Regions from separate parts of the Microbacterium sp. SA156 genome, predicted to be linked through region 2. Evidence: predicted binding sites of a transcription regulator. Region 2 holds the regulator's gene; the other holds the start of a gene.
The links. Region 2 encodes HrcA, which represses chaperone genes, less so after heat shock. Its sites were predicted from a motif close to TTNGCACTCGNNNNNNNCGAGTGCNAA; they were not measured.
Positions count from the first base shown of each region.

Region 1: groES (co-chaperone GroES) is a predicted target of HrcA. The motif match lies at 1,438-1,464, and genes of this name have one in related genera.

Region 1 covers NZ_JBAKGU010000009.1:10,641-14,786, reverse strand. The annotation lists gene rarD (EamA family transporter RarD) at 1-891, opposite strand, end outside; gene groES (co-chaperone GroES) at 1,056-1,352, opposite strand; gene ACOWU6_RS09870 (THUMP-like domain-containing protein) at 1,500-2,687, shown strand; gene ACOWU6_RS09865 (hypothetical protein) at 2,691-3,035, opposite strand; gene tsaD (tRNA (adenosine(37)-N6)-threonylcarbamoyltransferase complex transferase subunit TsaD) at 3,032-4,099, opposite strand; gene rimI (ribosomal protein S18-alanine N-acetyltransferase) at 4,096-4,146, opposite strand, start outside.
Region 2 covers NZ_JBAKGU010000012.1:18,735-22,880, reverse strand. The annotation lists gene ACOWU6_RS12060 (DUF1990 family protein) at 1-291, shown strand, start outside; gene hemW (radical SAM family heme chaperone HemW) at 291-1,508, shown strand; gene hrcA (heat-inducible transcriptional repressor HrcA) at 1,611-2,651, shown strand; gene dnaJ (molecular chaperone DnaJ) at 2,706-3,812, shown strand; gene ACOWU6_RS12040 (16S rRNA (uracil(1498)-N(3))-methyltransferase) at 3,818-4,146, shown strand, end outside.

The DNA of each region.
Region 1 (4,146 bases), on a different contig from region 2:
CATGTCCACGCTCAGCACGACGAGCGCGACCCAGACGATGCCGAAGCCGATCCACCTCTCGAGCGGCATGGGCTCGTGGAGCACGACGACGCCGACGAGGAACTGCAGGATCGGCGCGATGAACTGCAGGAGCCCCACCGCCGTCAGCGAGATGCGCCGGGCGCCTGCCGCGAAAAGCAGCAGCGGCACGGCCGTCGCGACGCCCGCGAGCGACAGCATCACGGTGTGCAGCGTGCTGACGGTTCCGTAGGTCAGCCCCGCCGTCGCCGCGACGACGACGAGCTGCACGACCGCGACCGGCGCGAGCCACATCGTCTCGAGCGCGAGGCCGCTGACCGCGTCGACCGCGCCGCCGATCCGGTTCTTGACGAGCCCGTAGAGGCCGAACGACGTGCTGAGGATGAGCGCGATCCACGGCACGGAGCCGTATCCGACGACGATCACGACCACCGCCGCGGCCGCGATGCCGACCGCGGCCCACTGCGCGGGGCGCAGCCGCTCGTGCAGCACGAGCACCGCGAGGACGACCGTCGTGATCGGGTTGATGAAGTACCCGAGGCTCGACTCCACGACGTGCCCGGTGAGGGTCGCGATGAGGAAGGTCTGCCAGTTGACGTAGATGAGGACGCCGGCGATCGCCGTCCACAGCGCGAGACGGGGGTTCCGCAGCACCGCGATCATCCGGCCCCATCCGCGCGCGACGGTGAGCAGGATGGCGCAGAAGACGAGCGAGAGGAGGACGCGCCAGGCGACGACCTCCCAGGGGCCGGTCGGCGCGAGGAAGACGAAGTAGAGCGGGAGCACACCCCACAGCAGGTAGGCGCTGAAGCCGTACCCCGTGCCGAGCGCCCGCTCGCGTTCCGAGGATCCAGTGGCGGAGAGCGTGGTCACCGATCCAGCCTAGGTCGGCAGGTGGCCCGCGAGGGCGGCCGGGACGGTGCCGCGGCGGTCATCCTCCGGCGCATTCCTGCCAGACCGCGGCAGCCTCGACAGGATCGCGCGCATGCAGGAGGGCCCGACGCCGAAGCGCCGGGCCCTCCAGGAAAGGCGTGTCGTCAGCGGACGACGACCGCGAGCACGTCGCGGGCCGAGAGCACCAGGTACTCGTCGGCGCCGAACTTGACCTCGGTCCCGCCGTACTTGCTGTACAGGACGCGGTCGCCGACGGCGACGTCGAGCGGAACGCGGTTGCCGTTGTCGTCGATGCGGCCGGGGCCCACGGCCACGACCTCGCCCTCCTGGGGCTTCTCCTTGGCGGTGTCGGGGATGACCAGACCGCTGGCGGTGGTCTGCTCGGCCTCGACCTGCTTGATGACGATGCGGTCCTCGAGCGGCTTGATGGAAACCGACACGGTGTACCTCTTCTTTCGTTGCTTCGACGGAAGACTCAGTTCGCACTCTCATGACGAGAGTGCTAACGCCAGTGTAGGGCGGGACCTGGCACTCCCGCAACGCGAGTGCCAATTCGAGGACACAGGATGACACGCGAGAATGGACGCATGGAGCAGGGAGAACTCGACGCGCTGCTGACCGCCGAGGGCCTGGCCCTGCTCGACGCGCTGGACCCCGTGGAGACGACGGCGGATGTCGCCCGCACGGTATCGCGCCTCCGGGCCGCGGGCCACTCCCCCGACCTCGTCTCGGCGGTCGTCGGCCAGGTGCGTCTGCGGTCGCGGGCGGAGGCGAAGTTCGGCCCCTTCGCGGCGCGCATGCTCTTCACCCGCGCGGGGGTCGAGCAGGCGACGCGGATGGCCGTGGCCGCGCACCATGCAGGGCGCATGCGCGCGGCGGGGATCGAGCGCGTCGCCGACCTCGGCTGCGGCATCGGCGGCGACGCGCTCGCGTTCGCCGGCGTCGGGATGGAGGTGCTCGCAGTCGACGCGGACCCTGTGACGGCGGCCCTCGCGGCCTACAACCTGCGGCCGTTCGGGGATGCCGTGGAGGTGCGCTCCCAGCGCGCAGAGGAGGTCGACCTCTCCGGCTGGGACGCGGTCTGGCTCGACCCCGCGCGTCGCACGAGCGGTCACTCCGAGACCCGCCGGGTCGCGCCATCCGACTACTCCCCCGCGCTCGACTGGGCGCACGCGCTCGGCGAGCGGATGCCCGTGGGCATGAAGCTCGGGCCGGCTCACGATCGCGAGGCGATCCCGGACGAGGTCGAGGCGCAGTGGGTGAGCGTCGACGGGTCGACCGTCGAGCTCGTGCTCTGGTCGGGGGCGCTCGCGCGCGACGGCGTGCGGCGGGCCGCGCTCGTCATCCGCGGCGACGCGTCGCACGAGCTCACCGCTCCCGCCGACACCGAGGACGAGCCGGTGCACGAGCTCGGGGCGTTCCTGCACGAGCCCGAGGGCGCCGTCATCCGCGCGCGCCTCGTCGGCGAGGTCGCCCGGTCGCTCGAGGCCGGCCCGATCGCTCCCGGCATCGCCTATCTCACGGGCGACGCCGCGCTGACGACGCCGTTCGTCTCGTCGTTCCGCGTCCGCGAGACGCTCCCCGCCGACGTCAAGGCGCTCGCGAAGGCGCTCCGCGCCCGCGGGATCGGCACCCTCGAGATCAAGAAGCGCGGCGTCGACGTCGATCCGGCGCTCCTCCGGAAGAAGCTCAATCTGCGTGGCGACGGATCGGCGACGCTCTTCATGACGCGCATCGGCGGGCGGCGCGCCGCCATCCTCGCGGACCGCGTGTAGCGGCTACGCGGCCGGCAGCTCGATGACGGGCGCCTCGCCGAGCTGGCCGAGGATCCAGAGCGCCCAGACGCCGCAGTAGGCGATCGCCACGACGCCGAACCCGAATCCCCACCAAGCGAGGGCCCGGTCGGCATGTCGGCGGACGAGCGCGATGACCGCGAGCACGACGGCGATGAGCGCGAGCGGCGCGACCCACGGCGTGAACCACGACATCGTGAGCGCGAACATGCCGAGCACGAGCGACGGGCTCGAGAGCGAGACGCGGCGGCGCGGCCGGTCGGAGCGGGAGGGCACCGCGTTCAGCAGCTCGTCGTCGTCGAGCTGCGCCGCGTCCTCCGGCTCGGTCATGGTCTGCGCGCGACCTGGATGTCGGTGACGGGCAGGGTCGAGTCCGCTCCGAACGCGAGCGTCGAGGGCTTGTGGCCCGACTGGATGAGCTCGGAGGCGAGCGCGGCGATCATCGCGCCGTTGTCGGTGCAGAGCCGCAGCGGCGGGATCCGGACGGTCACGCCCGCGGCCTCGGCGCGCGCGAGAGCGACCTCGCGGAGACGGCGGTTCGCGATCACGCCCCCGCCGAGAAGCAGTCGCGGCACGTCATGCTCCGCGCAGGCATCCAGTGCCTTCGTCACGAGCACGTCGACGACGGCCTCGCGGAAGCTCGCCGCGACATCCGCCATCGGGATGTCCTCGCCCTCGGCCTCGCGCTGCTCGGTCCACCGCGCGACGGCGGTCTTGAGGCCCGAGAACGAGAAGTCCCAGCGGTGCTTCTCGCGGTCGCTCGCGCGCGAGAGGCCCCGGGGGAAGCGGATGGCATCGGGATCGCCGCCGACGGCAGCGCGGTCGATCTCCGGCCCGCCGGGGTACGGCAGTCCGAGGATGCGCGCGACCTTGTCGAAGGCCTCCCCCGCCGCGTCGTCGACCGTCTCGCCGAGCAGCTCGACATCGCTCGTGAGGTCGCGGACGAGCAGCAGCGAGGTGTGCCCGCCCGAGACGAGCAGGGCGACGGTCGGGTACTCGAGCGGCTCGCTGTCGTCGGCGAGGATGTCGGCCGCGATGTGCCCGACGAGGTGGTTCACGGCGTAGAGCGGCTTGCCGAGCGACACGGCGAGGGCCTTGGCGGCGCCGACCCCCACCATGAGCGCACCCGCGAGGCCCGGCCCGCTCGTGACCGCGACGGCGTCGAGATCCGCGAGCCGGATGCCCGCCTCGGCGACGGCCTGCTCGATCGCCGGCTGCAGCGCCTCGAGGTGCGCGCGGGCGGCCACCTCGGGCACGACGCCGCCGAAGCGCGCGTGCTCGTCCATGCTGCTCGCGATCGTGTTGGACAGGAGGGTGCGTCCGCGGACGATCCCGATGCCGGTCTCGTCGCAGCTCGTCTCGATGCCGAGCACGAGGGGTTCGGCGCGGTTCATGAGCAGGCTCCTGCGTCGGTCGGGTCGGGGATGCGCGCGGCGCGCCA
Region 2 (4,146 bases):
AAGGTGGGCGGCTCGCGCGCGGACGCCGAGCTGCGGGTCATCTTCGTGATCGAGGAGGCGCGTCGCGTGGGCTTCGCGCTCGGCACCGTCGGCGACTCGGTCGTGAGCGGCGAGGAGTCGTTCATGATCGAGTGGCGCGAGAACGACGAGGTGTGGTTCGAGGTGCGCGCGTTCGACCGCCCCATGACCTTCTGGAACCGCCTGTTCAAGACGCTCGTGCGCCGCCGCCGCAAGGCGCTCTTCGCGGGGTACCTCCGCGCGATCTCGCCGCTGTTCCACACCGGCTCCTGATGGCCGGCGCCCTCCCCGTCGGCGATCCCGCTCCCGCCGACGGCCGCCTCCCGCGCGATCTCCCGATCGATTCGGCGACGGATCTCGGGGTCTACCTGCACGTGCCGTTCTGCCGGGTGCGCTGCGGGTACTGCGACTTCAACACCTACACCTCCGAGGAGCTGCGCGGAGCCCGTCAGGACGAGTACGCCGACGTCCTCCTGCGCGAGGTCGCGCTCGCGCGCGACGTGCTCGCCGAGGCGGGCGCGCTGCGTCCCGCGCAGACGGTGTTCTTCGGCGGCGGCACGCCGACGCTGCTGCCCGCCGGCGACCTCGCGCGCATGCTCGAGGGGGTCCGCGGCGCGTTCGGCATCGCGGACGGCGCGGAGATCACCGTCGAGGCGAACCCCGACACGGTGACTCCCGCGGTCGCGGAGGAGCTCGCGCGGGCGGGGGTCACCCGCATGTCGGTGGGCATGCAGTCGGCCGTGCCGCACGTGCTCGCGGCGCTCGATCGCACGCACACGCCGTCGAACGTGCGGACGGCGGTCGATGCAGGGCGCTCGGTCGGGCTCGACGTGAGCGTCGACCTCATCTACGGCGCCCCCGGCGAGTCGATCGACGACTGGCGCGCGTCGCTCGAGGCCGCGCTCGCGCTCGAACCCGACCACATCTCGGCCTACGCGCTCATCATCGAGGACGGGACGAAGCTCGCGCGGCAGATCCGCCGCGGCGAGGTGCCCGCCCCCGACGACGACCTCCAGGCCGACATGTACGAGCTCGCCGACCGCATGCTCGCCGACGCGGGCTTCGCGTGGTACGAGGTGTCGAACTGGGCGCGCGGCGACGGCCGTCGCTCGCGCCACAACCTCGCGTACTGGCGCGGCGCCGACTGGTGGGGCTTCGGTCCGGGTGCGCACAGCCACGTCGCGGGTCTGCGCTGGTGGAACGTCAAGCATCCCGCCGCGTACGCGCAGCGGCTCGCCGCGGGGGAGTCGCCGGCCGCCGGTCGGGAGCGCCCCGACGCAGCCGCGCAGCAGCTCGAGCGCGTGCTGCTGCACAGCCGCATCCGCGAGGGGCTCGCGATCGACGCGCTGCCGGATGACGCGCGGCGTGCGGTGGCCGGCCTCATCGCCGACGGCCTCATCGAGCCGGGGGCGGCGCTCCGCGGGCGGATCGTGCTCACCCTCCGCGGCCGCCTTCTCGCGGACGCCGTGGTGCGGGCACTCACGGACTGAGGTCGGCCGAGCCGCGCAGGCGGCCGGCGCGCATGCCGTTCCCGGCCTCGGGTCGGTAGACTGGCACTCCGAGACATCGAGTGCCAGGAGAGGAGCGCGCACATGGTCAGCGACCGCGGACTGCAGGTGCTCCGGGCCATCGTGCAGGACTACGTCGACACGCACGAGCCGGTCGGCAGCCGCTCCATCGTCGAGCGGCACTCCTTCGGCGTCTCGGCGGCGACCATCCGCAACGACATGGCGCTCCTCGAGGACGAGGAGCTCATCGCCCAGCCGCATACGTCGTCGGGCCGCGTCCCGACGGACAAGGGCTACCGCGTCTTCGTCGACCACCTCGCCGAGCTGCGCCCGCTGTCATCGGCCCAGCGGTCGGCGATCGCGTCGTTCCTGGGCGACCCGGCCGACCTCGACGACCTCCTCGCGCGCACCGTCCGCCTCCTCACGCAGCTCACCGGACAGGTCGCGCTCGTGCAGTACCCGTCCTTCGCCCGGGCGAGCGTGACGCACGTGCAGCTCGTGCCGCTCGACGGCCGCCGCGTGCTCGTCATCATCGTGACCGACACCGGCCGCGTGTCGCAGCGCATCACGGGCCTTGCCGACGAGCTCGACGCGGAGTCGATCGAGCGGGTCGCCGCGCGCCTCGTGCCCCTCCTCGCCGGCCGCTCCGTGGCCGACGCGGCCGAGCAGCTGCAGCGCGGCGCCGAGCTCGCTGCCGCTCCCGTCAGCGCCGTCGATCGCGCGCTGCACAGGATCGCGCAGGCGGCAGCCGAGGAGCTCGACGAGTTCCGCCAGAACCGCCTCGTGCTGGCGGGCTCGGCGACCCTCGCGAAGCGCGAGCAGGACTTCCGCGGCAGCATCCATCCGCTCCTCGAGGCGATCGAGGAGCAGGTGACGCTGCTGCGGCTCATGAGCGAGATGGTCGCCGACGAGCAGGGTCTCTCGGCGAGCATCGGCCGCGAGAACGCGGCCTTCGGGCTCTCCGAGGCGTCGATCGTCGCGAGCGAGTACGACTCGGCCGTCGGCGCGGCGCGCATCGGCATCATGGGGCCCACGCGCATGGACTACCCCCGCAACCTCGCTGCGGCGCGGGCGGTCGCCCGCTACCTGACGAGGCTGCTGGACGAGGACGAGGGCCGGCGCTGACGCGTCGCCCGACGGATCGGAGCACGGGCGCACGACGCCCGCAGGAAGGCTGATGTGGCTGATCACTACGAGACCCTCGGCGTGTCGAAGGACGCGTCGCAGGAGGACATCAAGAAGGCGTACCGCAAGCTCGCGCGTCGCCTGCACCCGGATGTGAACCCCGCACCCGAGGCCGCGGAGGAGTTCAAGTCGGTCACGCACGCGTACGACGTGCTCAGCGACCCCGAGCAGCGCCGCCGCTACGACATGGGCGGCGACGAGTCGCCGTTCGGCGGCGCGGGCTTCGGCGGATTCGGCGACATCTTCGAGACGTTCTTCGGCGCCTCGGGCGGCGGTCGCGGCGGTCGGCCGCGCTCGCGCCGAGAGCGCGGACAGGACGCGCTCGTCCGCGTGACGCTCGAGCTCGGCGATGTCGTGTTCGGCACGCACCGCGACATCGAGGTCGACACGGCTGTGCTCTGCGAGACCTGCCAGGGGTCCTGCTGCCAGCCGGGGACGAGCCCCGCGACGTGCGACATCTGCGGCGGCACGGGCCACGTGCAGCGCCAGGTGCGCAGCCTCCTCGGCAACATGGTGACGTCGCAGCCCTGCGGCGCGTGCCAGGGCTACGGCACCGTCATCCCGCACCCGTGCGCGACCTGCGGCGGCCAGGGCCGCGTGCGCTCGCGCCGCACCGTGTCGCTCGACATCCCCGCGGGCGTCGAGACGGGCCTGCGTCTGCAGCTGCCGGGCTCGGGCGAGGTGGGCCCCGCCGGCGGCCCGAACGGCGACCTGTACGTCGAGGTCACGGTCGCCCCGCACCGGGTGTTCAGCCGCGACGGGGACGACCTGCTCGCGACCCTCGAGGTGTCGATGACCGACGCGATCCTCGGCACGACGACGACCATCGCCGGGCTCGACGGCGAGGTCGAGGTCGAGGTGCGCCCTGGCATCCAGTCGGGCGAGGTGCTGACGATCAAGGAGCGCGGGATCACCGGGCTGCGCACCTCGCGTCGCGGCGACCTGCGCGTGGGCGTCCAGGTCGTCACGCCGACGAAGGTCGATCACCGCACGCGTCAGCTCCTCGAGGAGCTCGCGCGGCGCACGAAGGCGCCCGCGCCGCGCCTGGCCGAGTTTCACCAGGGGCTGTTCTCGAAGCTCCGCGACCGGTTCCGCGGCTAGGGCCCATGGCGCTGCACTTCCACGACGAGCGCGCGGGGGCGGTCTCGCCCGGCGGCGAGCTCGAGCTCACGGGTGCGGAGGCGCACCACGCCGCATCCGTGCGCCGCGTGCGCGTCGGCGAGGAGGTCACGGTCACGGATGGCCGCGGCGCGTGGCTCGCGGGCACGTGCGAGAGCGTCTCGCCGCAGCGCGTCGTCGTGCGGATCGCCTCGCGCCAGGATCTGCCGCCCCAGTCCCCGCGGCTCGTGCTCGTGCAGGCGCTCGCGAAGGGCGATCGGGACGAGCTCGCGGTGCAGGCGGCGACCGAGCTCGGCATCGACGAGGTCGTGCCGTG